Regions from separate parts of the Bacillus sp. FJAT-27231 genome, predicted to be linked through region 1. Evidence: riboswitches for the same ligand, from Rfam matches in the RefSeq annotation. Region 1 holds a riboswitch; each other region holds the start of a gene.

What was found. A riboswitch is a leader RNA that binds a small molecule or an ion and turns the genes downstream of it on or off. The one in region 1 is predicted to bind S-adenosylmethionine.
Region 2: linked by a shared signal. The riboswitch ahead of AC623_RS07480 (Na+/H+ antiporter NhaC family protein) and the one ahead of AC623_RS02280 (methylthioribulose 1-phosphate dehydratase) in region 1 are both predicted to bind S-adenosylmethionine.
Region 3: linked by a shared signal. The riboswitch ahead of AC623_RS15850 (methionine ABC transporter ATP-binding protein) and the one ahead of AC623_RS02280 (methylthioribulose 1-phosphate dehydratase) in region 1 are both predicted to bind S-adenosylmethionine.
Region 4: linked by a shared signal. The riboswitch ahead of AC623_RS05080 (methionine biosynthesis PLP-dependent protein) and the one ahead of AC623_RS02280 (methylthioribulose 1-phosphate dehydratase) in region 1 are both predicted to bind S-adenosylmethionine.

Annotation. Positions count from the first base shown of each region.
Region 1 covers NZ_LFZU01000001.1:482,973-490,353, reverse strand. Annotated here, with positions in the region: gene mtnK (S-methyl-5-thioribose kinase) at 1-1,089, opposite strand, end outside; gene AC623_RS02300 (ABC transporter permease) at 1,104-2,108, opposite strand; gene AC623_RS02295 (sugar ABC transporter ATP-binding protein) at 2,109-3,602, opposite strand; gene AC623_RS02290 (sugar ABC transporter substrate-binding protein) at 3,689-4,786, opposite strand; gene AC623_RS02285 (VOC family protein) at 4,826-5,197, opposite strand; gene AC623_RS02280 (methylthioribulose 1-phosphate dehydratase) at 5,241-5,879, opposite strand; SAM riboswitch class I at 5,946-6,048, opposite strand; gene AC623_RS02275 (2,3-diketo-5-methylthiopentyl-1-phosphate enolase) at 6,271-7,381, opposite strand, start outside.
Region 2 covers NZ_LFZU01000001.1:1,575,542-1,582,922, reverse strand. Annotated here, with positions in the region: gene AC623_RS07485 (zinc-dependent alcohol dehydrogenase family protein) at 1-640, opposite strand, end outside; gene AC623_RS07480 (Na+/H+ antiporter NhaC family protein) at 1,205-2,485, opposite strand; SAM riboswitch class I at 2,595-2,702, opposite strand; gene AC623_RS07475 (MFS transporter) at 2,947-4,128, opposite strand; partial or broken gene AC623_RS20960 (transposase) at 4,220-4,394, opposite strand; gene pdxR (MocR-like pyridoxine biosynthesis transcription factor PdxR) at 4,414-5,793, opposite strand; gene AC623_RS07465 (FMN-binding negative transcriptional regulator) at 5,942-6,571, shown strand.
Region 3 covers NZ_LFZU01000001.1:3,283,091-3,290,471, forward strand. Annotated here, with positions in the region: gene sufC (Fe-S cluster assembly ATPase SufC) at 1-486, opposite strand, end outside; gene AC623_RS21575 (hypothetical protein) at 1,032-1,193, opposite strand; gene AC623_RS15835 (carboxymuconolactone decarboxylase family protein) at 1,480-1,842, opposite strand; gene AC623_RS15840 (MetQ/NlpA family ABC transporter substrate-binding protein) at 1,969-2,817, opposite strand; gene AC623_RS15845 (methionine ABC transporter permease) at 2,838-3,506, opposite strand; gene AC623_RS15850 (methionine ABC transporter ATP-binding protein) at 3,499-4,524, opposite strand; SAM riboswitch class I at 4,608-4,723, opposite strand; gene AC623_RS15855 (hypothetical protein) at 4,806-5,147, opposite strand; gene AC623_RS15860 (thioredoxin family protein) at 5,311-5,613, opposite strand; gene AC623_RS15865 (toprim domain-containing protein) at 5,615-5,965, opposite strand; gene gcvH (glycine cleavage system protein GcvH) at 6,071-6,454, opposite strand; gene AC623_RS15875 (arsenate reductase family protein) at 6,538-6,894, opposite strand; gene mgtE (magnesium transporter) at 7,111-7,381, shown strand, end outside.
Region 4 covers NZ_LFZU01000001.1:1,066,326-1,073,706, reverse strand. Annotated here, with positions in the region: gene metC (cystathionine beta-lyase) at 1-630, opposite strand, end outside; gene AC623_RS05080 (methionine biosynthesis PLP-dependent protein) at 636-1,742, opposite strand; SAM riboswitch class I at 1,812-1,915, opposite strand; gene AC623_RS05075 (aliphatic sulfonate ABC transporter substrate-binding protein) at 1,985-2,986, opposite strand; gene AC623_RS05070 (ABC transporter permease) at 3,013-3,771, opposite strand; gene AC623_RS05065 (ABC transporter ATP-binding protein) at 3,755-4,540, opposite strand; gene AC623_RS05060 (NAD(P)-dependent malic enzyme) at 4,767-6,023, shown strand; gene AC623_RS05055 (pirin family protein) at 6,082-6,891, opposite strand; gene AC623_RS05050 (TetR/AcrR family transcriptional regulator) at 6,938-7,381, opposite strand, start outside.

The DNA of each region.
Region 1 (7,381 bases):
AATCGACGTCAAGTCCTTCACGTGGGCAATCCCGATAACTCTGCGGCACAATTCTAACCCGGTAACAGCCGCTGTATCTTCAAGAATAGACTCTAAATACCACTCTTTAAATTTTGGAAGAGTGGCTGTCTGTTCTGTTGCCGTCTCATTCCATAACTGCAGAAACTTCTCTGAAAACAGTTCAACCACTTGAACGATTGTCTCTTCTAAATATGGCAGATAATCTGCTCTTGCTTCTGTTTCTTCTATTGTATAGTGAGCATGAACATAAGCAAAGATCAGATTTGCCACTACATTCCCGATATCATAGCCAGCTGGGCCATAAAAGGCGAACTCAGGGTCGATGATTTTAGTCGAATCTTCTTTTATAAAAATCGAACCGGTATGAAGATCGCCATGAAGTAAAGACTGGGCCTTCGTCATAAAATCAAATTTCAGCTTTGCTGTTTCCAGCTTAAGCTTTTCATCATTCCAAATTACTTCACGCGCAAACTCTTTCGTTCCTTCAAATACGTCATTTTGCTCGCAATCATAAAACGGCTCTGTATAAACTAAATCTTCAGTGATTTCACAAAGCTCCGGGTTCGTAAATTGCTGGACCCTCTCTTTCTTCTCTTTATGCCCCATGACAACATCTGACGTAAGCAGCAAAGTACGAGCAAGAAAGGTCGTAATATGATCAGCAAATAACGGGAATTTTTTATAGTTTAAGAGAGCTGAACGCATAATTTCATGGTCAGATAAATCATCCATCACACAGCAGTTCATCACCGGATCATAAGCATACACTTTTGGCACAAAGCCAGGAGCCAGTTCACCTTGTAATGCTAATATTTCACTTTCAATTCGATTGCGGTCTGGAGACACCTTAAACGCATCTGAAATACGGGCTACAGGTCCTGCCTGCTTAATAATAATGGACTCGCCGCTTTTACGATCAACGACTTTAAATACATAATTTAAATTTCCATCCCCGATTTCACGGCATTCCAAATCAGCAGCATCATTAAAAACACTCAATCTGTTCTGCACATACTCCACGACATCCGCTTCATTCATCGTAAAATAAGCTGAAGTAAAATCTTTCAAGTGAGTCCCCTCCATTATTTTTGCTTATAATAAGTCAACCCAAGGGCAAAGGCTAAAACGGCTCCTTTCACGATGTCCATTGCATAGTAAGGAACAGACATCATCACAAGACCGTTTTGTAAAATTCCGATCAATACAGCTCCAATAAACGTGCCGATCGCATTTGGCTTGCCTGCTCCGAAGACTGCGAATCCGATAAAGGCAGCTGCTACAGCGTCCATTAAGTAGGGAGCCCCTGCATTGATTTCTGCCGTCATTAACCTTGCAGCAAGCACCGTTCCTCCGATCGCTGCACAAACAGCTGAAAGCAAATAAGCGATCATTTTGTACTTATTAACAGAAATTCCAGATAACCTGGCCGCTTCCTGATTGCCACCAATGATATACATGTATCTTCCATGCTTTGTATAAGATAAGAAGATATGAACAAGGATAACCGCCACGACCATGACGATAATGATCCAAGGCACCTGGCCGATTTTTTCAAATACCGGGCTAATCGTTCCCATTGCGAAGGTGCCATCTGGCATAACCATGTTTTGTGTGATCGTAGCTCCTTTTGTATAAGTAAGAGCAACTCCTTGAATAATGAACATCATTGCTAAAGTGGTAAGCATATCTGGAATTTTAAACTTCACAATTAACAAAGAATTCACTGCCCCCACAACGAGTGCAGCAGCTAATGCAGCAGCTAATGCCACAACGATATTCTGGGAATACCAAACGAACATCGAAATCACAATCGCATTTGCCAAAGAAGCAGTCGAGCCGACAGAAAGATCAAATCCATTGATAGATAGAGAGATGGTCACGCCAATCGCAATGATCGTCACAATCGAAATCGACCGCAAAATGTTGATGATATTTTCCCCTTCGATAAAGGCTGGATTGGCCCATGTAAAAACAGCGATCAAAATCCCGATCGTTACAATGGTGCCGTACTTATATAACCAGTCAAACAGCTGAAAAGGCTTTTTCACAGGCTGCTTGTTCACTACGATAGTCTGTTCTGTAGCCATTTATCTTCCTCCTGTTGAGTAATATAAAATTTCGGCTTCGTTCGCAGAACCCGTTTCCATCTCTTTCACTACCTCGCCGTCATACACTACATAGACACGATTGGTCATGCCTAAAATATCGGCTAGCTCGCTTGAAGCATAGATGACGCCTTTTCCTTGCTTAGCAAGCTCCGTGATTAATCCAAAAATCTCTCGCTTCGCTCCAACGTCGACCCCTTTTGTCGGCTCATCAAAAATATAAATATCGGCTTCTCCCATTAACCATTTGCCGATGACAACCTTTTGCTGGTTTCCACCCGATAAATTGGCCACTTTTGCTTCTGTAGATGGGGTCACGATCCCAAGCCTCTGCACCATGTTCTCTGCTTCTCTTTTCTCTTTCTTAAAATCAATTAAGCTGAAAAACTTTGAAAATCGTTTCATATTCGAAACGGTTAAATTGGTCGTCACCGATTCAGAAACGACCATGCCCCCTTTTCTTCTTTCTTCCGGAACGAGGACAATTCCGTGTCGTACAGCATCAGACGGAGAAGCGATGTTCACCTTTTTTCCATGAACGATCATCTCACCGGCTGTTTGTGAAGAAGCGCCGAATAGCGCCTGGCAAATTTCTGTTTTGCCCGCACCGACAAGACCGGCGATTCCCACGATTTCGCCTTTTTTCACTTGTATGTTCAAATTTTTTACGATCCCCGCATCCGACAGGCCCTTTACCTCAAGAATCGTGTCTCCGATCGAAGCTTGATGAGGGGGATATTGTTCGTCTAATGTTTTTCCAAGCATTTGGGTAATGACGTCATTAGGAGAAGTACATGATGTCTCTTCTTTCATGACTAACTCACCGTTTCTCATCACCGTGATCTCTTCGCAAATAGCAAACAGCTCCGGCAATCGGTGAGAGATAAAAATAACGGCTACTTCCTTTTCTTTTAGCAGACGGATGAGCCGAAACAGCTCTTCTGTTTCCGTCTGGCTTAATGGCGCTGTCGGCTCATCCAATATCAAACATTTACATTGATCAGAAATCGCTCTGGCAATTAATACCATTTGCTTTTCTGCCAGGGTCAGTTCATCCACCCGCTTGTGGGTCGAAATAGCCACATGCAAACTCGCTAGAATATCCGCCGCCTGCCGGTGAAGCGATTTCCAATTGACTAGCTGCTTCTTCCCCATGCTGTGAATCATTTTCTCGAGCATAATATTTTCACCAACAGTTAAGTAAGGAATAAGAGCCGTATCCACTTCTTGATACACCATTTGAATCCCTAATTGCTTCGCCTCTTTCGGAGAACGGATAGCCGCTTCCTTCCCGTGAAAATAAATGCCCCCTCGATAATGATCATAAGCTCCGGATAGCACTTTCATTAATGTGGATTTTCCCGCTCCGTTGGCACCAATCAGAGCATGAATTTTTCCCTTCTCCACATGAAAATTCACATTCTTTAAAGCCGCCACCCCTGGGAAATCAATCGAGATATTTCTCATTTCAATCATCGTACTCGTTCCCTTCTCATAAAATGGGTATGGCCATGAAGAAAAACGGAAGCATCCGCTAGAAATCAAGCGAATGCTCTCTCTTCTCAATAGTGTTCTTTCAACGTTTTCATCCAATCCTCTTCAAACTCAGCTGATTTCCCCCAGTTAGGCACGACGCTCTTTAAGCTCTCCATATTCACCGGCTCTTTAGATGAAGATAATTCCTTTTGCGAGATTAAGCTTGCATCTAATGCATATTCTTGCGGTGTGTCTTCTCCCGCCAATTTCTTTGCTAAAATTCTCATATCAATTTTCCCGATTAGTGACGGGTCAACTGCTGCTGTGTACTTCCATGAACTGCCTTTTTCCTGCATTAATTGTAAATCTGCATTCGATACATCAATTCCGTAAATTTTCACTTCATCACGGCCTGCTTCTTTAATCGCACGAGCTGCTCCGATAGCAAAGGCATCCCATGTTGCATAAATCGCATCTAGCTTGCCTTTCGGATACTTTTTCAACATTGCCTGAACCGCGTTTTGTGTTTGAACGGACGTATCAGCAGCGGCCACACCAAATCGTTCCACTTCTTTGATGCCCGGATTGTTCTTTAATGTTTCCTCATATACCGCATTACGGCGAACCATTGGCGGGAAGCCATCTACCCAAAGGTAAGCAATGTTGGCTTTCCCGTTAAAATCCTTCACTAATTGATCTAAGCTTAAGGTAGCCAATGCTTTATCATCTTGAGATGTTAAGGTTACACCATCCACTTGTTTTAAATCCTCAACCGAGTCAAACGTAACAACACTCTTATCTTTTTCTCTCAATTTTTTCACCGCATCAACAGTTGCAGCATCGTCCCCATGAGAGATAATCACTCCGTCATAATCTTGGTTAGCAGCTTGTTCAATGGCATCGTGAAATTTAGCCGTATCACCGTTCGCTGTAAAGATATCCACCTTAAATCCAAGATCTTCGCCCTCTTTTTTCGCACCCGCTAAAAATTGAGCTGTATGATCGTCACCGCCAATTTTCCGGATGACTTTTACTTTCACTTCTTCTCCGTTTGCGAATCGTTCAGGCACATTTTCAATTTTCCCTGGTTTCTTTTCATCTGAGGAGGCCGTTTTTTCGCCTGTTGAACACCCCGTCAGCAACAATGTTAAAGCTAAACCTGATACTGCTAACTTTTTAGCTATCTTTATCATCTTAAAAATCCCCCTATTACTTTCTGTAAATTAATTAGTTTCAAACAATTCGAGCCATTCGCCATCCGGTCCTTCAAAGAACATGTAACGAGAGCCGTTTGGCAGCGTTGTAATTTCTTTATCAATGAAACGAACACCAGCCTCTTTCAACCTTGCAATCTCACTTTCAATGCCCTCCACTTTTAAAGCAAGATGATGAACTTTCCCTTCCACAGGCAATGAATCATTATATCCTTCCAACAGTTCGATCTGGGTTCCTTCTTTATCTTCTGTTCCGATAAAGGCTATTTTAATTTGACCGTTCGGATGATCCAAGCGGCCCAAAAGCTGAAAACCGATAATGTCTGTGTAAAATGAAATGGACTTTTCTAAGTTCTTCACCATGATTCCGACATGTTCCATTCTTTTAATCAATTTGTCCCCCGCCATTTCTTTATGTCTACTATTATTTCTGCCTAATGATTTGTAAATTTGCCTTTGCCTGCAGAAGCGCCAGCTCGTATTGAAACAAGAACTCACATGCTTCAAGTACTTTTTTAGCCTCAAAGGCGTTCTTTCCCCAAGCTGTGATTCCATGATTGCGGATGAGAACGGCTCCCTTATCTTCTTCTACAAACGGGGCTAAAGCGGCTGCTAGTTTTGGAATATCAGCGTGATTAGGAATGATCGGAATTTCCCACTCGGCATCTTCTTCCCAGCGGCCGAAAGCTTTAATCAGTTCCTGTCCTTTAAATACAACTTTTCCTTCATCGCCATAAATTTCCGAAATCACGTTGTTCGCTATCGTATGAACGTGAAGGCTGCAGCCCGCATTCGACCTGCCATAGATTTCACAATGGAGAAGAGTCTCGGCAGAAGGCTTAACATTCGTTTCTCCTACAGGATTTCCGTCCTGATCAACAAGCAAAAAATCTTCATTTGTCTTTTTTCGTTTATCTTTTCCGCTAGCCGTTACGAGAAATTGGAGCGGCTCACCCTGTACTTTAATGGCCAAGTTCCCGCTCGTTCCCATGAACCAGTCGCGTGCTGCCAGTTCCTCTTTTATATCTGCCAACTCATGAATCCGAGTCACCACTATACTCAACTCTTATCAACCTGCCTTTCTATACAAAAAACCTCTTCGATAAGAAGAGGTTTTCGAAAAAACAACTTCTTATCTTTCAGCATGACTGCTGTGAGAATTAGCACCGTGCTTAAAAAAGTCGGTTGCCGGGCTTCATAGGGCTCATCCCTCCGCCTGCTCTTGATAAGATCTCGTTATTAAATTTATTATTCTCATGAATTTACTTGGATTATGTCACGTTCATCCAAAACTGTCAATATCTTTTATTTTAAAAAAGGACTCTGGTAATAATAAATGTTGATTTACACTCTAGTCACTTTGCTTTCTGCCCCAATCAACCATTTAGAAATAATATTCACCTGTAACGGAGCTAAAAATTAAAAAAACGAAACCGCTTATGGCTTGGATCACTTTATGAAGTCGTGACAATTCCCCATTGGTCAATGGCACGCTTTAAAGGTTCTGACGTTTTAGCTGCTTCCGTTAAGGAAACATTATTTATACTCGCATCAATCGCAGCTCGGAAAGCTTGGGCACCGCTGATTGGTCCATCTGGATGTCCAAAGACTCCTCCTCCTGCGTTGATGACCAAGCTCTCGCTGCCAAAATCTTTTAACAACTGCGGCACCATTCCTGGATGAATCCCAGCAGAAGGCACAGAGAAAGTTTGTTCAAAACGATTTTCTTCCGTAAGCGCCTGCCCAATCGCTAATGCATCAGACGATGGGATCGCTACATTCCCGTATGGACTTGGGAATAAGGAGAAATCTCCACCGGTTAGACGCGTTAGCTTTCCAACAAGCAAGGAATACGAGTAGCCACCGCCAGGCTGTCCAGCTAGAACGCCTGATAAAGCAGAATGTGCCATAATAGGCAAAGAAATATTGTCATTTTCACGCAACGCTTGCAATGTGTCCAATCCATAAGCATGCACATTAAACAATAAAGCATTCGCTCCTAGTTCTTGCGCCCGCTCTGCTTTCTCCTGAAGTTCATTTGATCTCCCCGACAGATTCACTGCATATAAAGCTCGCTGGCCTGTATGTTCATAATGACGGTTAATGATTTCTCTAGCTGTTGTGATTCTCTTTTCAAAAGGCGTTAACTCATTCTCAAAAAGAATTTCATCGTCTTTAATCAGATCAATGCCTCCTGCCAGCAGGTCTTCTAATTGAGAAGAGAAAAAAGACAAATCTCTGCCTATCACTCCTTTGAAAATAGCCATCAACAAGGGACGATCGTATAGATTTAATTTCTCCCTGACCCCCTTCACCCCAAAGCGCGGTCCAGGGAATTGGCGGAGAAGCTCATCATCAAATGTTAGATCAACTAACTCATGGCCTTCAAAAAAAGAAAGCTTTCCATATACGGTTGTCAAAATAGCGGGAAGATCGGCTGAAAAATTAGCGGATGGATAATGGATTTTTACTGTGTCCTTTTCCTCTCCTTTTTCTACTGACACAACTTCCCCTTTATTTTTCTGTAATTGCTGACGCTCCAAATGTGGAATATCTGTCCAAGAA
Region 2 (7,381 bases), 1.1 Mb from region 1:
CATCAGCGCCCATCCCATTAGTTAATTCCATAACGACTTCATTTAAGTCATGTTGAGATGTATCAATCACATAAGAAGCACCAAGATGAAGCAATTCCTCCATATACTTATTATTTCTAGTAACTGCAATCAACCGAAAATCTAAAACTTTCGATAATTGGGCAAAAACATGCCCAATAGAAGAACCGCATGCGTTAACCAATAAAACATCATCTGGTTTTAATTTTAAAACTTCGGTACATACTACCAATGCTGTAATTGGATTAATATACATCTGTGCTGCTGTAAAATCATCAATCGAATTAGGTATAGGAACCACAAATTCTGATGATGTTTTAACAAACTCTTGCCATGTACCTTCCCCTCGCAAAGGTAGAACACGTTGACCAATAAAATGATGGGAAACTAAAGGACCGACGTCTTCTATTATACCAACTCCCTCATATCCCGGAATATTTGGCAAAGAAACCCGATGAGAATATGACCCTCTAATCGGTATTAAGTCAGATGGATTGATAGGGCGAGCTAACATTCGAACAAGGACTTCATTATCTTTTGGTGGCTGAATACTTTTAGACTCCACTCTTACTACATCTCTAGGACTACCGAATTCATAGAATTTAATACATTTTGCATCCAACATTATGTCTCCTTCATATAAATCAGATTATTTAATTATATCCTCTTCACTTCAACTGCCTCGTCTAGATAGTCTACAACAATCTGGCCCTAAAATGGAAATAAGCGCTAATCCCTGCTACAGGAAAGCGCCCGATTGCTGAACAAATGAGATAGTGATGCCCCTAATGTTAATACTGCTATGAAGATTTCAATTGTAAACGCGCAATTTTCGAAAACCATTGTGATAAAACTTCCCACAAGCGAATGTTATTTCAATTAAAACCTTAAGTAGAATAGCGAAAGAGGCCTAATCGATTAAAACTTGTTAGATATTCGGTATTACACCTAGAAATGACGAAGTTAAAAAAAGTTTTGGGGACTAAAAACGGTCAGCCTCCCAAAAATAATGAACTAAATAATGATCTTATTATAAATTCAATAGGGACAGAAACAGAAAGCCAAGCTTCTGAATTAAAGCTAAGGTTCCAAATTTCCATACTTTCAAAGGCCATGACTGATGCACTAATACTTTACCTTTTTTAACAACTGGAGGACAGGCCCCATTAATTTAAAGTGGTGAAGTTCAGGCTTTCTTTTTTGTCGGGTATCCCATGAGAATAGCGATGATTCCACAGATTCCTATAAGGATTGGATAGAAAGAGTATGGAAGGATGCTCACTGGCGATATTCCGGCTACACTTGCAGCTGCCAATAATTGGGCTCCATATGGCAGAAGGCCTTGGGTCGAGCAGGAGAAAATATCTAATATACTCGCGGACTTTCGCGGCTCAATCCCATACTGATCAGCAATATTTTTTGCAAGCGGACCGGTGATTAAAATAGCAATCGTATTATTGGCCGTCGATAAATCCGTTAAGCCCACGAGACCGGCAATCCCAAATTCAGCACCCTTTTTTGATTTAATCCTTCGTGTCACAAGGTGAAGCAGAAAATCAATCCCGTCGTTAAATTTAATAACCTCCACCATTCCAGCTATTAATATCGCAAGAAAGGCGATTTCATACATGCCTGCCATGCCTTCACCAATCTTTTGCAAAAAGCTCATTACATGATAGCTGCCATCCGCTAAGCCTACAGCTCCGGCCAGAACAACCCCTAATGCCAAAACAAGGAAAACATTCATTCCAGCTAACGCAAAAATAATAACCAAAACATAAGGAACAATTTTCACCCAATTATAGTTTAAATGCTCTACTTGTGCCGTTTCACCCATTGTGATAGCGCCTAAAATAATGCCTGTAACAACAGCTGCCGGCAACACAATCCAAAAATTTACCTTAAATTTATCTTTCATTTGCGCACCTTGTGAACGAGTGGCAGTAATGGTGGTATCTGAAATAAAGGATAAATTATCGCCAAACATCGAACCGCCAATAATCGCCGCCATTATTAAAGCCATGGCAAGATCAGTATGCTCGCTTATCCCAACTCCAATTGGCGCCAGTGCAACAATCGTTCCCATTGATGTACCCATTGACAGGGAAATGAAGCAGGCAATGATGAACAAGCCTACGATAAGCAGGTTTTGCGGAACGACCGATAAAGCAAAGTTAACAGTGGAATCCACTGCCCCCATGCCTTTCGCTACCTCTGAAAAGGCTCCAGCCAAGAGAAAAATAACAACCATCAGCATGACATTTAAATTTCCTGCTCCTTGGCAAAAAATATCAACCTTTCTCGAAAACGATTCTTTTCGATTCATCGCCAGAGCCACAGCACCCGAAATGGCAATGGCTACAATGACAGGAAAGGCATAAAAATCACCTGTCATAACCCCTGAACCAATAAATAAAATCAAAAAAACAACAAATGGGATTAGCGCCCATGGATTTCCTTTCTTCATGGTTCCACCTCCAAAAAATAAAAAAGGGCACGTCTTTTGTCCAGTTTTGCCCCGAAAAAAGGCCTCTTCTTGAAACAACAAGAAGAGGCCTTATATCTATAAAACACCCCTCTTATCTAGCAAGCCTTTGCTTGCTGGATTTGGCACAGCAACTTAATCACTAAGTTCCGCTGCCGAGATCTCATCGGGCCAGCCCCTCCATCTCTCTTGATAAGAAGAAAATATCTTATTCATTTGTCACAGTAAATAAAAGACTACAAGATTTTTATTCCTTTATCAACAAAATTTTTATGGATATTTTTGGATGACGAATGGAAGATTATATTAGGGCTTAAAAGGATAAACGTTACTGAAAATTTTTACTCCAGTCAACCATCAAAAGTATTATAAAATAACAAAGGAGGTTGTTTTATGTCAAACTTTCATAAACAAAAAATTGTAAACAGCGTTCCGTAAAAAAGCTATTCGTAACGTCTATATTTGACCATAAATACCATTCCAAGAATAGGTCCAATCGCTAATACCGAAAAGACCCACTCCCAACCAACGATTCTCTGAATAATAGGGATTAGATTAATAGAAAATATAGTAATCAGGAAACCAATACACATTTGAAAAGTAAGGGCTGTACCTACATAATCAACTTCAGCTATTTCTGAAACTGCTGCAGAAAATTGGGCGGAATCAGATATGACAGACATCCCCCAAACAATGGCGATTATTAGAGTTAGCCAAATAAATTGTCCAAATGTAAAACCTATTACTATTGAACAGGCAGCACTGATCAGCATAGAAATAATCGTTAAATTGGCTCTTCCTATTTTATCTGAGATTAGTCCACCTGCTATACATCCAATCCCTCCTGCAATTCCTATTGAAATAAAAGAGGATAACGCAATGAACCAATGAGGAATTCCTGGTGAATAGGTTGAGAAACTAGCTGCCAAAAAGGAAGGAAGCCATGTCCACATCGCATATAATTCCCACATATGACCAAAATAACCGTAATTCGCGAGCATTACCGGTTTATTCACTACTACTTTTTTTATTAATTTTAACGAAAAAGGCAATCTTTTCGATTTTACTGGAGCATCTTCTAAAATAAACGCGACAACTAGAGCCGATAATAAAGCCAAAATTGAACTACAAATGATCACGAATTTCCAATTTAACGAAGAAAAAAATATCACAACAAAATGAGGTAATGATGACCCTAATGTTAAGGCTGCTATTAAGATTCCAATTGCAAATCCGCGATTTTTTGGAAACCATTGTGATAAAATTTTCACAGCTACTGGGTATACACCAGCGAGTGTTATGCCGGTTAAAACCCTAAGTAGAATACCGAAAAAAGCGGAATCAACTAGAATAAGTGAAGCATTCAATATTGCACCTAGACATGCTGAAATTGCGAAAACTTTTCGGGGATTAAAACGGTCAGCCACCCCAAAATATGAACTGAATAATGATCCTATTACAAATCCGATAGGAACAGAAGCAGAAAGCCAAGCTTCTGAATTGGAACTAAGGTTCCAAACTTCAATTAGTTCGGGGGCAATCACTGATGCACTAAACCACAAGCTTAAAGCACACAATTCTGATAATCCAATCCACGCCAATGCTCTCCAAGAACTTTGAATCATAATATCCCCCCTCTTAAATAAAGCTGAATAATATGTTTTACAAAAAGAAAAAGAACCTCCAGTTTGCTTATATAAAACCGATTTGAAGTCAATCTTCACAGATCTCTGCCTGGTCAGCTACATGAACTTTGCGGGCAATATTACGTCTTCCTTCCCCCTCTCTCTTTGATGTCTTCCAGCAGTCCTTTCCAGACAAACACTGATTCTCTGGGGACCATCGTGTAAGCCAGCACTTCTTTCGATCCGTCTTCACAAATGCCAGCAGCTGTGATAAGGTTGAGACTTTTAAAACCAAGCTTTTTTTAAGAGGCTTATACCAAGTTGGATTTCCTCATCAGAAAGATTACTGAAACCAAGCTTAATAACTGGTTGATCAGAATGATTGTTAACGACGTATAGTGAGATAGGATACACTTTAACACCATAAGCGGAAGCCTGTTTGATGAGCCATTCTTCTGAACGATTCGTGTGTACTTTGACTAATAAGTACAAACCAGACTGTTCGCCAATAATAGATATACTTTGCTTGAACTCTTTTTTTAACAATGATACTAAGTGCTGCATCTTTCGTTTATAAACAAGACGCATACGCTTAATATGACGATTCCATTCTCCCTCTTCCATGAACTTAGCCATTGTGAGTTGGCTAAGAAGTGAAGTGGTGCTCTCGAAATGACGGAAGTGATTTTTATAACGATCTAATAGCGGTTGTGGGAGCACCATATAACTTAAACGGATCCCTGGAAGGAAACACTTCGAAAAGTTCCCCAGATAAATAACCCTTGTGGCATCAAGGGAAGCAAGAGCTGGAAATGGCCGTTGTGTGTAACGAAATTCGCTGTCATAATCGTCTTCGATAATATATCCCTGTATACTGGCAGCCCAATGAATAAGCATTTGCCGCTGTTGAATGGACATACTTACCCCCATTGGGCTCTGATGGGAAGGCGTTACATAGATTAATCGTGATGTCATTTGTTCTAATTGGGTGAAATCGGCTCCTGTTTCATAAACTGGCAAGGTTTCAAGCAAAAAGCGATGGAAATGAAAAGCTTCCCTTGCACCATCATATCCAGGGTCCTCTACTACGACACTTTCGAAATCATCTTTCAGTATATGGCCAAGGTATATGAGCATCTGCTGGGTACTGCTGCCGATAATAACCGCATTTGCCTCTGCTTTTACTCCCCTCGATTGAAACAAATACGCAGCAATCTGTTCTCGCACGCATATCTCCCCAAAAGGCTCTCCATATTGAAAGCTCTCTTGTAATGCTAATACCTGGTTAGCGATTCTTCTCCAGACTTTTAGAGGGAAGTGAGATTGATCTACAGCATCGGCCCGGAAATTGACGAGGACAGGCGGTACCGGCTCGGTTTGCCCTTTATTATGGGAATACAGCTCTTCCTGAACCAAAACAGGCTCCAACTCATTTGCAAAATAACCTTTTCGCCCTTCTCCACGAATATAGCCTTCAGCTACCAGCTGTTCGTAAGCCATTAATGTGGTATTGCGGCTTACGTGAAGGGAGTTTGCAAGTTGACGAATAGGAGGCAGTTGTTCATCAGCCTGTATGTCACCTTGCTCAATAAATAATTTAAATTGCTCGTAGATTTGTTTGTATTTAGGAGAGTTATTTTTAAAAGTAAAAATAGTATTTTTCATTTACTGCCCTTCTGACATGTATAGTTGTTTAATATTGTACCTTTTTTAATGTCAGTTTGTATAATACTATTTTTTTAGCGGGTGTTATGTTGAATACTTCACATTACGGCATTCAACATTCACATTACAATTAAGGAGGAGTTCAACCATGTATATCCCTAAATATTTTAAAGAAACTTCTATGGATGAAATTGAAGAATTTATCCAAAAACATTCATTTGGTACCCTTGTTACCACTAAACAGGGCAGGCCCATTGCTACCCATATTCCTTTATATTTAGAAAAGGATGTAGATGAGGGTAACTATTACATTACAGGACATATGGCTTATGGTAATCCTCAATGGAGAACATTTGAGGAATCCAAAGAAGTTTTAGTTATGTATCAGGGACCGCATGCTTATATATCATCTTCTTGGTACAATCACGAAAATGTCCCTACATGGGATTATCAAGCTGTCCATATATATGGAAAAGCAGAAATATTGCCAAAGGACGAGTTAATAGAAGCGCTTAGCAAAATGCTGTATAAATATGAAGGGCACCGTGAAGATCCAGTTTTATGGAACAAGCTTTCTCCTGAGTTGTTAGAGGCTGAATTAAAGGGCATCACTGGTTTCAAAATAAAAGTACAAGAAGTTCAGGCTGCATATAAGCTAAGTCAAAACCATGATGAAGAGGATCAAAAAAATATTATTAGTAAGCTGTATGAAGAAAATGATCCAAACGCACATCAGTTGGCCGATACGATGATGAAAAGCTGGAAGCATGCTGACTAAGGATTTTTTTACGCTTCTAATTGTAAATATGGTATGTCCGGATAAAAACTACTGATTCAGAGCAGTTCTTTCTTTTCAAAGGTTTTGTAATGAGATTACAGACGAATTGTTATCAAAAAATAGGACTGATAATGCCTGTTATTAACCCGAATGTCATGCTCACTGTCCTGCATTTTTTGCTTAACACGGATGGAATGCTAACAATAGACGTGAAGAAAAGCATGCCAATGACGGTTCCTGCACCAAATATGAGGATATAGATGGCCGCTCCCCCGATAAGTGCTCATTCTCAAGAGGACCATAGCGCCGCTTCCTGCTAGTCCATGGACCAAGCCAATGAACATGGAACCCAAATACGCAGTGTTTCTATGCCTACATTTATAGTCATGTTTCCCATTATTTTGGCAGGAATGACGTTTTTAATGATTCCTTAGAAACCGCTGGCAACCGCACTATCATTTCTATTAAAAAATAGGCCTCTGCACCTTATAACCTGAATTTTCGATAGTTACTTATTACAAATATTTACTTTTTATCGGAAAAAACTTTCTTTTTTTAAGTTATGTAGTCGAATTAACCAGCAAATAACATACATTCTTATATTGATTCCTTTAAAACCATCATATATCATAATTCTTATATGTTAAGGTTATATATATATTTTGTAATAAAAAGGAAATAAACATAGATCAAGCAAAAAAGGATGGGCTCCTATAGAAAGGAACCACCCTTTTCTTTTTGTTTTATCTTCTTATCAATAAGGAATGCTAACAAGGAGATACCCAAGAAAGAATAGACTTGTCACTTTAC
Region 3 (7,381 bases), 2.8 Mb from region 1:
CATTAATTGTAAAATTTCGTTGCGTTTTTTCTCTCCACCAGAGAAGCCTTCATTTAAATAACGCTGCGCCATGTCCTGATCCATTTCTAACAGATCCATTTTAGCATCCATTTCACGGATAAATTTCATTAAAGAAATTTCATTGCCCTCTTCACGGCGGCTGTTAATAGCTGAGCGAAGGAAATCAGCATTCGTTACCCCGCTAATTTCACTTGGATATTGCATAGCAAGGAAGAGACCAGCACGTGCACGCTCGTCCACTTCCATTTCAAGAACGTTTTCTCCGTCTAGTTCAATGCTTCCACTTGTAACCTCATATTTAGGATGACCCATAATAGCTGCAGATAAAGTGGATTTTCCTGTTCCGTTTGGACCCATGATTGCGTGGAACTCTCCACCTTTTATCTCAAGATTTACACCCTTTAAAATCTCTTTTCCGTCAATCGATACGTGTAAATCTTTAATCTTTAATGTTGAAGCTGTCATGCTCATACCTCCGTCATCATCGAAAATGCTCGATTTTTATTGTCATTCTCAATTTATTCTCATTACAATCTTATAACAAATGAAAATTATATTCAACCGGTCTGAATGAATTGTTCCGGATATTTGATGATAGTCCATCCTTTATATGAAATCAAGAGGAATGGTAGCCATTTCTTTTAGCTTCTCCCTCGTTCATTTATCTTATTTACAAGCTGTTTCTCTTTTTTAAAACCAACAAAAAAACTCCATATTTGTGTGCACGTTCCATTTAAACTCTCCAAAAAGATAAATCTGTTCGGGAAGTTCTCTCTACAATAAAAGAGCCAGCATCAATGCCAGCTCTTCCTCATTTGCGTATATACATTTAATTACAGGCTCTTTTATATGTGGTTGTTGATTTTCGCAGCGGGTGGTCCTTGAGCCTTCTCCTAGCGTGCGCTCTTGCAGGGGTCTGGTCTCACCAGGACACGCTTTTCTCGCTGGAGTCGCCGCCTTCCGCTACAATTAACTATTAAAGAACAACAGTCACCTTTTATAGAACCTAATTATGAAATATGATTCGTAAATTTACGGTTATGATCAGCAACGATACGTCTGCTTTCCACATATTCCTCTTGACGTTGACGTTCAACATTCATTCTCACTTCATGATTTTGGCGGTACACTTCATATCCAACTCCATGGGATCCATGCATAGCCTTTTCCATACTTTCCGTGTACTGCAAATTCAGTGAGTTTAACGAGTTAATGGGGAATCAATCCTTTCAATTTTTAGAATGAGATTTTTCTTACAGGAACCATCGTAACAGGCTTTATAGTTTTTCACAAAAGGCATATATGCTCTTCTTACCTGCTCACGCGTGATTTTACGTGCTTCCTGACTTTTATATAGCCTCATTCTCAAAATTTAAACCATATCCTTCTCAATTCTTAATTTTCTAAAAGTTCCTCCATTAATCGTTACGTTTATTTAAACATGACCAATACCCTTTTTTAATGCTGTGTTTTTAATTCATCCATCGCTTCTTGAACAAGGGTTACTGCCTGGCTCATTGCTGCTCCGCCCCCGAAAGCTGCCGCTACACCGAGCGCTTCAAATATCTCTTGTTCGCTGCAGCCTTGGTCGAGACAACCTTTCACATGGTAAATAATACAATATTCATCCTGTGAATAGACGCTGATTCCGAGAGCAATTAACTGTTTTTCCTTTTGGGCGATTGCTCCCTCTTTAAAACATTCTGCTGTAAATGCATTAAAATGCCCAGCAAGCCCTGGCATTTTTTTTGTGAATACACCTAGTCCCTCTTTATATTCAAGCAATGCTGCCTCTGTTGATGTCATTACTTCTTTTTCCATGGAATTGCCTCCTCATTTTTTATCTTTTTTAATATGCAGCAACTAAAAAAGCTTTATTCAAAGAAGAAGAAAGATGTGCAGCTGAACATAAAAAAGCCTGCAGGATCACCTGCAGGCCTTCTATTCTTATTTATTAACTGGTACGACCGCTCCGCCCCACTCTTTCAAAATGAAATCTTGGATTTCTTTTGAGTGAAGAACTTCTACAAGAGCTTTGATTTTTTCTTTGTTTTCGTCACCTTTACGAACTGCAATGACGTTCACATATGGTGAATCTTTGTCTTCAATCGCAATTGAGTCTTTTAACGGATTTAAGCCAGCATCGATTGCATAGTTAGAGTTGATTAGAACCGCATCGCCTTCTCCATTATTATAAGCTTGTGGAAGGAAAGCAGCTTCATAGTTATAGTCAAATTTCAAATCTTTTTTGTTTTCTGCAATGTCTTCAATTGTTGCTTCTTCTTTCTTAACGCCATCTTTTAACTTAATAAGGCCTTCTTTTTCAAGCATTGTTAAAATACGGCCATGGTCTGCTACAGAGCTGCTCATTAAAATTGTGGCACCTTTTGGAAGTTCCTCTAGGCTTTTATATTTTTTAGAATAAACACCAATTGGCTCAATATGAATACCGCCAGCGTTTACGAAATCATAGCCATGCTCTTTCTTTTGAGACTCAAGGTAAGGAATATGCTGGAAGTAGTTTGCATCCAGGTCTCCCTCTTCTAATGACTTATTTGGCAAGATATAATCTTGGAACGTTTCAACCTTTAACGTGTAGCCTTTCTTCTCAAGCAGCGGCTTAGCTTCTTCTAAAATGACAGCGTGCGGCACATTAGAAGCGCCAACGATGATTTCTTTATCTTCTTTACTGCCTTCTTTTGCTTTCTCGTCTTTCTTATCGTCTGAGCCCCCGCCACAAGCAGCCAGGGCAAACACAGCAAGCGCTGTTAATAACCCAATTAACCACTTTTTCATTTTTCTTCCCCCTTGTAAATTTATCTTTTATCTAATTTATTAGTGATTAAATCACCAATTAATTGGACTACAAACACAATAATTAAAATAACAATCGTAGCAACAAGTGTTACATCATTGCGGCTGCGCTGGAAACCATCAAGATAAGCAAGATTTCCAAGACCGCCAGCGCCGATTACTCCAGCCATTGCTGTATATCCAACTAGAGCAATAGCTGTAACAGTAATACCAGAAACAAGTGCCGGCATCGATTCTGGAAGCAGCACCTTGAAGATGATGGTGCTCGTTTTTGCTCCCATTGCTCTTGCTGCTTCAATGACGCCTTTATCAATTTCCCGCAGACCGATTTCTACCATCCGCGCGTAAAAAGGGGCAGCGCCAATAATAAGAGCTGGCAAGGCAGCATTTTCGCCAATCATCGTTCCGACTAAAGCCTTTGTAAAAGGAATTAATAAAACAATTAATATAATGAAAGGAATCGAACGGAAAATATTGACGAAAGCTGAAACGATGCCATAAACCGCCTTGTTCTGCCAAATGTTTCCCTTAGCTGTTAAAAACAACAGCAGGCCAAGCAATATACCAAGGATAAACGTAGCGAGTACGGATATACTCGTCATATAGAGCGTTTCAGTGGTCGCTTCCCACATCTTTTCCCAATCTACATTAGGGAGCCATTGTTCAAGCATGACTAATCACCTCCGAGCTGACTTCCTGCTTTTCGAGGTAAGCCACCGCTCGTTCCACTTCTGCCTGGTCTCCTGTTAAATGAACAAATAGTGAGCCATAGGCACCATTTTGCGTTTGAGATACTTTTCCTTGAACGATGTTTACCGCTATGTTGAATTGACGTATTAAATTAGTAATAATCGGCTGCTCTGCGCTTTCTCCGATAAAAGTGAGCTTGACTACTTTTCCTTCGGGGAACTGCTCAAGCAAGTGATCGATTGTTTCTTTTGATTCTTCAAGGTCCGTTACTTGCTGGACAAATCGTTGCGTAATCGGCTGCTCCGGTGATTTGAAAACATTCAATACTGGACCCATTTCGACGACACGCCCCGCTTCCATTACAGCAACCCGATGGCATATCTTGCGGATGACGTGCATTTCATGCGTAATCAAGACGATCGTTAACCCAAGCCGCTTATTAATATCAACAAGCAAGTCTAAAATCGCATCTGTCGTTTGCGGATCAAGCGCTGATGTCGCTTCGTCACATAAAAGGACCTTCGGATCATTCGCCAATGCCCGAGCGATACCGACACGCTGCTTCTGGCCGCCGCTTAACTGAGAAGGATAGGAATCCTCTCTGCCTTCAAGACCAACCAATTTAATCAGCTCATCTACTTTCTTTAACCGCTCTGCTTTAGGCACTCCGGAAATCTCTAATGGAAAGGCGATGTTCTCTCGCACAGTTCTTGACCAAAGAAGATTAAAATGCTGAAAAATCATGCCAATCTCCTGGCGTGCCTGGCGCAGTTCTCCTCCTCGGATTTTTGAGATTTCACGTCCACCTACAACCACTGAACCGGAAGAGGGTGTTTCCAATCCGTTCAGCATTCGGATCAGCGTACTTTTTCCAGCACCGCTATACCCAATTACGCCAAAAATCTCGCCTTTATCTATCGCTAAGTTAATATCATCTACTGCCGTCACTTTCCCATTTCTTGTGGAAAAGATTTTCTTTACATTCTCTATTGAAATCATGCGGCGGTTTTCCTCCATTCCACCAGAAAAAATAAAAACCTTTCTGCAAAATGAGCAGAAAGGTGTGCTTTAACAGTTCCTTTCTCTCATCTTCCAAAGCACGAAGCTTTGTGTGAATTGGCACCTTTTCAACAAGCATTTCACCGTTGACGGTTGCCGGGCTTCATCGGGCACGTCCCTCCACCTCTCTTGATAAGAGTCGTATATAATATGTCCTTCTCAATGGATTTGATTTTATCATTATTTCTCGAAAATTGTCAATCATCTGTAGAAAAATGTTTTTACGCTGTTCCAGATGTTTCATAATAAGGACGGCAAAGCCAGAGAAATGATTCAAACCAAAGCTTTACACGATAAAATCCTGCCACTTCCACCGCTCCCATTCGCTCATAAAGACGCAGCTGTCCCCGCCCTTCTAAAAGAGGTTCTACTCCGCCTCTTAACCGTAAGTGCCAATGATCTGTGTGCCTATTTGACAGTTGCACCCCCTGATCACTAATCACAAGCAGCCAACTCTCGCCTTCTCCCTCTAAAAGCACATGCACGGGTTGAAGCGGAAGCAGCGGCCAAATATGCGTTCTATCTCGACAAGCAGCCTGCATAGCCAGCAAGTTCTCTTTCATGTTATTTCCCCCTCTGTTCACTTTATCTATAAACTTCAAACAGAAAAGGAAATATCCTTTATGAATCGCTCGACAAAGTATGCCGCTCCCATCGCATATTTCGTCAAAAAAGAGCTGCTTTCATCTAGAAAGCAACTCAGATTTTTATATGCTATTTAGTTGATCAAGTATAGTGGTTCAGCTTTTCATATAGATGAGGAACCGACTGAAAAGCATAAATCTTCTCCATTAATTCCCCTTCTTTAAAAATAAGCAGGCACGGGACGCTTTCAATGGCGTATTGAATAGCAAAGCCTTCATGATAATTGACGTCAAAACGAACCCATGTAAATGGAGGTACTACTTTTTCTGCAACGTCTACCATTTTTCCAGCTAGCTGACACGTTCCACACAGCGGTGTATAGGCGTAAACAGCTGCTAAGCGCTTCGACTTGATCATTTCATTTATGTCTTGTTCCCTCTGCATGTCATCCATCCTTTTGTAAAAACTCTCCATGCACATCAATATTGGCGCCGAGCAACACAGATGCCAGGTGACGGTAAGGAGCAGTAGCAACTTCTTTATAGACACGATCGATGTACAGATGTCGCGCTTCAGGCAATTCACGAATAAATTGCTTACGGAGTTTTTCTCCTGCTTGATCGGCGTCAACGAGAATATATACGTCTTGTCCGTATAAGCTTTCAATCAGTTCATCCAGCCGGCTTAGGCCAATGGTTCCATTCGTGCAAATGATATCTACTGGCTCATTCACAATTTCCTTTATTTTCTTCCGATCGGAAGCGCCTTCTACAATGATAGTTTTCTCCATACGCATGAACATCCCTCCACCGTCTGAATATCTGCCTCGCAACATTATTGTCCTTTATTTATTAAGAAATTGCAAAAGAACACTTCCAGTTAAGGAAGTGTTCTTTGGTTATTAGTCTTCTTGTGTCATTTCGTCATATTGCTCAGCTGTCATTAAGTTGTCAAGCTGAGAAGCATCAGATAATTCGACAACGATCATCCACGCTTTTTCATATGGTGATTCATTCACGAATTCTGGATTATCATCAAGGTCTTCATTGACCTCAACGACTTTTCCACTGACAGGAGCATACAGCTCTGAAACTGTCTTTACAGATTCAACGCTGCCGAATGGCTCATCAGCTGTTACTTCATCGCCTACAGATGGAAGCTCAACGAATACGATATCGCCAAGTTCTGATTGCGCAAAGTGTGTAATACCAATACGAACTTTTTCCCCTTCTGTTTTTACCCATTCATGCTCTTCTGAATAACGCAATTCTTTTGGTGTACTCATCCAAATCCCTCCATTACCTAATTTCAATTAAAACTTTACTTATTATAAAGGCATAAAGCAAGAAAATAAGCTTTACGCATCCTTTACAACCATTGTTTTTTAAATTCTTCTTCTTTAAAACCAACGGTAACCTTCTCGTCATCCGTTGTGAGCGGCCGCTTAATCAGCATGCCGTCGGAAGCAAGCAGTTCTAATAATTCTTCATCAGAAGCCGTGCTTACTTTGTCTTTTAACCCAAGCTCTCTGTATTTCTGTCCGCTCGTATTAAAAAATTTCTTTAATTCAAGACCGCTTTTCTTATATAGTTCTTCCAGCTTTTCCTTTGAAGGCGGCTGCTCCACGATATGTATCTCTTGAGCATCGATATTATGCTCTTCCAGCCATTTCTTTGCTTTACGGCATGTCCCGCACTTCGGATACCAGTAAAATGTTAATGTCATTTCTTCATCAGCCTCCTATTTGCACAGCATCTGCCATTAACATCTTTTCGACATGATCTTCAAATTCCCTGCCTCTTTTATTAAAATATACCTTCTTTTTCAATAAAAGACAAAGACCTTTTTCTCATTTAAACAAGGAACCGGTATGTAAAATCATCCATAAATGGTTTTTGCATTCCTTTCTAGGGAATAGGCTTGATGACGGAGGTGTTAATCATGAAAAAAATACAGGAGGATGCACTGTTCGTTATTGAAAAGCTAAAAGAAGAAAAATATGACAAAATCAACGAGATGTTTACGACTAAGAAGCCCTATGACTTAGCTTCCATTTTCCAGAACCTTCCCGAAAAACACCGAGCTTCCATGCTTGAGCACCTGAATGAAGCCTCTATTGCCAGCATGCTCCCAAAGTTCAACCAACTAAAACAGCTGGAATTGCTCGGAAAGATTGGGCCTGCCAGAGCTAATAAAGTACTTGCTCTTTTAG
Region 4 (7,381 bases), 580 kb from region 1:
TCCAGCTAGTACATCACTGTGACCGGATAAAAACTTCGTAGCACTGTGCAGAACAAGATCAACACCAAGATCAAGCGGACGCTGTAAAGCTGGTGTCAAAAATGTATTATCGACAAATGTCAGACAGTTGTTTGCTTTTGCCAATTTAACAATTCCTTTGATGTCCGTCACTTTTAACAAAGGGTTAGACGGTGTTTCCATGTAAATTAATTTTGTGTTTTCTTTTATATTGGAGGCGACTTCATGTAAATTGGTCATATCCACAAATGTATGGTCAATCCCAAAACGATTGAGTACAGTTGTGACCATGCGATACGTACCGCCATACACATCCTCCGTAATCAATATATGATCTCCTTTAGAAAGCAGAAGGAAAGCAGTAGAAATCGCTGCCATGCCTGATGAAAAAGCAAATCCGCGCGTGCCGCCCTCTAGCTCAGCGATCGCTGTTTCTAGTGCTTCTCTTGTCGGGTTCCCAGAACGGCTGTAATCATAGCTGCCGAACCGATCGAAATCCTTTTGGTGAAAGGTAGAAGCATGCTGAATGGGTACACTAACTGCTCCCGTTCCTTCATCAAATTTATGGCTGTTGTGTAATAGTTTCGTTTGAAAAGAATACTGCTCACTCATTATCTTCACCCCTTCATTTTGTTAAACGCTTGTGTTAAATCAGCAATTAAATCCTCTGCATGTTCAATTCCTACTGAAAAACGAAGCAGCCGGTTACAGACACCGTTTTGAATCCGCATCTCTTCCGGGACATCCATGTGTGTCTGTGTCGCTGGATACGTAATAAAGCTCTCTACTCCACCGAGGCTTTCAGCAAACGTAATTAGATTCAAGCTTCTTAAAAAGTCATCCACCCACACTTCCGACTCTAAGCGGAATGATAGCATTCCTCCTCGTCCCGGATAGAGAACATCTGTCACCTCCGGACAACATCGCAGAAATTCTGAGACTTGTTTTGCGTTCTGCTCGTGCTGCTTCATACGCAGGCTCAGTGTTTTCATACCGCGGATTAACAGCCAGGAATCAAGCGGTGCTAAAACGGCTCCAATAGCATTCTGCATTTCTCCTACCGACAAGGCCAGCTTTTCTCCTTTCACTGCAATCAAGCCGGCCAGCACATCATTGTGCCCGCCTAAATATTTCGTCGCACTGTGGATGACAATGTCAGCTCCTTGCGTTAACGGACGCTGCAAATATGGCGTGTAAAACGTATTATCCACAATGAGCAGCAGCCCATGCTCTTTCGCTAATCCTGCCACCAACTCGATCTCTACCTCCTGCATGAGCGGATTAGTAGGTGTTTCAAGAAAGATGACTTTTGTCTTTTCTGTTATTTTCTTCTTCACTTCGTTGATATCTTGAAAGCTGTCATAGACAAATGACAGTCCAAACTTTTTCCACCCTTTCTCAAATAAGCGATACGTCCCGCCATATAAATCGGCGGAAACAAGCCACTCATCCCCTGGTTCAGCCAATGCCAGCAGAGTTTGGATCGCCGCCATCCCCGATGAAAAAGCAAACCCAGCATCGCCGCCTTCCAAATCTGCAATGGCTTGCTCTACAATTTGCCGTGTTGGATTTCCTGTGCGGATATAATCATAACCCGTTGAACGTCCAATTCCCTCATGACGGTAAGCTGTTGAAAAGTAAACGGGTGCATTGACTGTTCCTGTTGCTGTTTCACTGCGATTTCCAATTTGTGCTAGCACTGTATCGATGTGTGTATGTGACATGTTCTTCTCTCCTTTATGTATGCCTAAAAATAAAAAGCCTTCTTAAGAAGAAGGCTTTTTAATATCTTCCTCTCATCTTTCGGGATGGATCCCGCTGGAATTAGCACCTTGACTTTACGCAGCCGGTTGCTGAAGCATCATCGGGCCAGTCCCTCCGCTTCTCTTGATAAGAACTTATAAAATTTTGACTTTTTTTAAATGTACAGTAAAAAGATCGAAATGACAAGAGTTTTTCTAATATTTTATTTTTTCGCAAATTGTTTATCGATCAATGCATCGAAATCAGGCTGCTCTTTCAAGAATTTCAAGTCATAAGAAGAGTTAGCAAACTCTTGCACAACTTTTTCATTCACATCTGCTGTGTACGTAATTCTTTCCCATGCACTATCGACAACGTCTTTTGCCAGTTCTTGCTTCGTATCCTTTTTAATCGCTGCAATCGTTAGCTTCTTCGCCTCTTCAGGATTGCTGTTAATAAAATCGATTGCTTTTTTATGAGCATCTACAATGTGCTGCACAAGCTCTGGATCCTCTTTAATTAATTTGCCGCTTGTCACAAGTACAGAGTTAGGCAGTGTTGTACCAAAAGAAATTTCGTCGCTATCTACAATAATTTTTGCTCCTTCTTCTTTCACGAGCAAAGAGCCCCAAGGTTCAGGAACAGCCGCAAGATCGACTTTACCAGATTCAAATAAACCGGCATATTGAGCTGGCTTTCCAGTCGTGTGCTTTAAGCTGCCGCCAATACGATTTGATTCAAGCCCAAAATCTTTTATAAATGTTTCCATTTGCACGTCATGTGTACAACCCACACCAGGAGTGATAAATGTTTTACCGGCAAAGTCTTTAACTGAATTAATGCCGCTGCCTTTACGAGCAACGATAACCGTACCGCCTGAAGAGCTGCCGGCCACAATTTTCACGTCGGCTCCATTCGTAAAGTTATTCATAACCGGACCAGGCCCAACAAGCCCCGCCTGAACGTCTCCTGTTTTCAATGCCACCATAAAGGCTCCGCCATCTGGAAAAGATTTATATTCAACATCCACGTCTTTGCCAAGCGCTTCTTCGTAGTACCCTTTTTCTCTGGCGATCATAGCCGGTACATGGTCAAGGTTTGGAAAATAACCGATGACCACTTTCTTTTTGCCTTCTGATTTTCCCTCTTCTGCCGAGTTGCAGCCGGCTAATACACCAACTAGCAAAAGCATAATGAAGCCAACATAGCCAAGCTTCTTCTTCATGTTGTTTCCCCCATTAACTAAAAATATTAATTTGTTTCAAGTCCCCAGCGCCGCATAACATTTTTCTCCACTCTTTGGAAGAATGCATAATCGACGATGCTTCCAATGACGCCAATTAAAATCATGACAGCAATCACGAGGCTCATGTCCCCGAAGTCAGAGGCATACTTTAACGTATAGCCTAGTCCTGGCCCTGTACTTAAAATTTCAGCAGCCATCAACGCCCGCCACGCAAATGCCCAGGCAAGCCTTATTCCAGTGACAGCATAAGGAATAGACGCTGGGAAGATCACTCTCATGAACAAGTCAATTCCCCGTGATCCCATTGTCTGCGCCGCCCGAATATAAAGCGGAGCTACACTCTTAATGCCCATTCGCATATTGATCGTCATCACAAGTGTACCGCCAAGAACGACAATGAAAATAACTGATTTTTCATTTAAGCCAAACCACATAATAGCAAGCGGCAGCCATACGATGCTCGGTACGCTTTGGAGAGCCAAAATAAGTGAACCAAGTGTTTCATCGGCGGTTTTTGATTTAGCTAATAAAATGCCGATGCCAATTCCCAATACGAGAGAAATAAGCAACCCGACAAATAGACGCTCAAAGCTTGCTATTAAGTCATAAATTAATGTTTTGTCTTCAAATCCGCGAACGAGTGCCTGCCAAACATCTGTCGGCTTTGGCATGACATCCGGCGTCCAGCCGCCTGCCCGCACGATTCCTTCCCAAGCAATTAATAAAACGATAAAGAAAACAAGTTGTTTAATGATTCGCTGCATAGGCTAGTTCCTCTTTTACTACTTTGTCAATTTCATTTTTTAATAGCAAGCTAATTTTCTTTTCAAGCTGGATCACTTCTTTTTGATCAAACCTTCTTGGTCTTGGGATATCTACTGGAATATCCGCAATGATTGTTCCTGGCTGTGTACCCATGACGATGATTCGGTCTGATAACTTAATAGACTCCGAGATGCTGTGAGTAACAAACAAAATCGTTTTTCGTGTCTCAATCCAAATTTTTTCAAGCTCTGCATGCATGCGCGCCCGTGTCTGCTCATCTAATGCACCAAATGGTTCATCCATTAACAGTACTTTTGGGTTCATAGCCAGCGCTCTGGCAATAGCTACACGCTGCTGCATTCCTCCTGACAGCTCATGAGGATAATGGCCGGCGTAATGAGAAAGCTGCACCATTTGTAAAAATTTACGCGCCGTTTCTTTCGCCTCTTTTTTGCTCATTTCCTTTTTTAGAGGAAACATGACATTTTCTTCTACGTTCAGCCACGGGAATAAGGCGGCTTGCTGAAACACCATCCCCCGGTCTTTCCCCGGCTTTTTAATTGGTTTCCCTTCGAGCTTAATTTCACCGGAAGTCGCTTCACTTAAGCCCGCTACCATCGATAACAACGTTGACTTCCCACAGCCTGAAGGACCAAGTATGGAGACGAACTCCCCTTCATTTATCGTAGTGTTTACATCAACCAGTACATCATTAACTACTTTATTATTAACAAACTGCTTATTAATACCATCTATGTGTAAGAACATAAGATCACCGTCTTTTTAAATTAATCATATTTATCTAATCGGATTTATTTGTATTATATACTGTATGCATAGAAAGTCAATTGTTTACTAAAAATTTTTTACATTTAATTAAATTTTCTGATTTTTCCGTTGATTATCCTTTCGGGATGTTATAGAATAAAACACATTACTTCTTGAAACGAACTGAAAAACATCACGGCTTATTAATTAAGGAGAAGAGGAGATTATGAGAAATTTAAAAGAAGAAGCACTAGAAATTCATCGAAGCCATCAGGGAAAGCTGGAAACGAAGGCTAAATTAAACGTTAAAAATTTAAAGGATTTGAGCCTCGTTTATTCCCCTGGAGTCGCTGAGCCCTGTCTTGCCATTCAAACTAACAGCGAAACAATTTACGATTACACAATGAAAGCGAACACTGTAGCTGTAATTTCTGACGGTACTTCTGTATTGGGGCTTGGAGATATCGGAGCAGATGCTTCTTTGCCAGTTATGGAAGGAAAAGCCATACTTCTAAAAAACTTTGCTGGTGTGGATGCCTTTCCTCTGTGCCTTGACACGCGCGACCCTGAAGAGTTCATTAAGACAGTGAAGCTGCTCACCTCATCTTTTGGCGGAATTAACCTTGAAGATATAAAAGCACCTAACTGCTTTTTCATTGAACAGCGCTTGAAAGAAGAGTTGAACATTCCTGTGTTTCATGACGATCAGCACGGTACGGCCATTGTAACACTCGCTGGCTTGATTAATTCACTTAAACTCATTAACAAGTCTTTTAATGAGATTAAAGTGGTTATTAATGGAGCAGGCGCAGCTGGGATTGCTATTACCAAGCTGTTAAACAATTTCGGGGTAAAAGAAATCATCATGTGTGATACGAAAGGAGCTATTTATAAAGGACGCCCGTACGGAATGAATCCAATCAAAGAAGACGTAGCCGCCTTTACGAATCCTGACCGGAAAGAGGGTACTTTAGAGGAAGTAGTGAAAAACAGTGATGTCTTTATCGGTGTTTCCGCCCCAGGAGTATTAACTCCTGACATGATTCGTACGATGAAAAGAGATCCAATTGTCTTTGCGATGGCGAATCCGAATCCAGAGATTACACCTGATGAAGCGAAGGCAGCGGGTGTAAAAGTGATTGGTACAGGCCGGTCAGACTTTCCGAATCAAGTAAACAATGTCCTTGCCTTCCCAGGCATTTTCAGAGGAGCACTTGATACGCGTGCCTCCGACATTAATGAAGAGATGAAAGTAGCGGCAGCCTATGCTATTGCCTCACTTATTTCTGACAATGAGCTGGCAGCAGATTATATTATTCCATCTGCTTTTGATGCCCGGGTTGCTCCTGAAGTAGCAGCGGCTGTGGCACGTGCCGCGATCGAATCAGGCGTTGCCCGCAAAAATATTGATATTGATTCCTTACGCACGAAAACCTATCAGCTTTCTGCTATTCAAGTTCAGCCAGCTGAAGTTGTTTTTTAATGGAACAAAGAAGCAGCCACAGTTCTGTTATATACAGAGCGCGGGCTGCTTCTTTTTATCAATTTGCTGGCGGGCCAAACTTCCCTTCTTGATAATCCTGAAAAGCCTGACGAATTTCTTCGCGGGAATTCATCACAAATGGCCCATGTGCTACGATAGGATCACCATGTGCCTGACCAGAATAAAGAAGGACCCTCGTTCGCTCTAAAGCTTCTATCCGAAAAGCTGTTCCTTTTGTTAAATTAGCTGCCTGTCCTTGTTTGAGAATCACTTTTGTTTCGCCAAATGATGCCTGTCCACCCAGCACGTATAGGAAAGCCGTGTCTTCATTCGGCAGCTCATGGGTATACGTTTCATTGGCAGGCAGGTTGATTTCCACCATAGAAAAAGGAACGAGCGGCTTCATTGGGCCTCCTTCTCCAGCAAAAAGACGAACAGCGGCAGATCCTATCTTTTTTACTGGCACGTCTTCTGCATAAATATCCTGATAGAATGGTTTCGATTCTTTCAGTTCAGCCGGCAAGTTCAGCCACAGTTGCAGGGAATGAACAATATCGTCACCGACCGCTTCTTCAGCGTGCCGTGCTCCGGCCCCTGCATTCATATATTGAACATCACCCGGTCCAAGAATGCCTCTTCCACCTTTGTTATCAATATGTTCTAGCCGGCCATCGATCACATATGTCACCGTTTGAAATCCTTTATGCGGATGATCAGAGAATGTTCCTCTCTTAAACCAATCTTCAGCCAGCATAATAAAAGGATCCATTTCATACATTTTATCCGGCGGCAGAACGAAGGCCTGTTGAATATGCGGAAACCCTCTTTCGTTAAACTTTACCTTCCATGATTCAAATACATTGCGCATTGTATGCTCCTCCCTTCCTTTCTTTTAATATAAGGAGTTTGCTGGACTACCTTAAATAGTCGGTAATCAATCCTGCCAGCGTCTCCCCGCCATCCATTGCTTGAACAACCGCCTCTATGATCGCCATGCGAGGCTCTAGACTGCCTATTTCATTTTGTACAAAAGTCAGCAGTTCACTTTGTTTCGGGGCAGCTTCCTTTTGCATCGAGCTGATTTGCTTCATAATGGCTCTCTTCTTTTTTTCCTTAGAAAGCGTGGATTCAGGAAACCATTTCTCAATGAAATGGACGCCAATCAAAATATCTTCATTCCTTTGCACGTCTTCTATTACTGTATCCATCCGACGCAGTCCATAAGCGATAATCTCCTTGAGATCAATTAACTCATTCTTCGTGACCATCGATAAATGAATAATCTGCTGGATCATTCCTAAAAAAACAAGTGTAAGATCTAGAGAATACGGCTTCACTGCCTCACCGTAAAGCTCAAT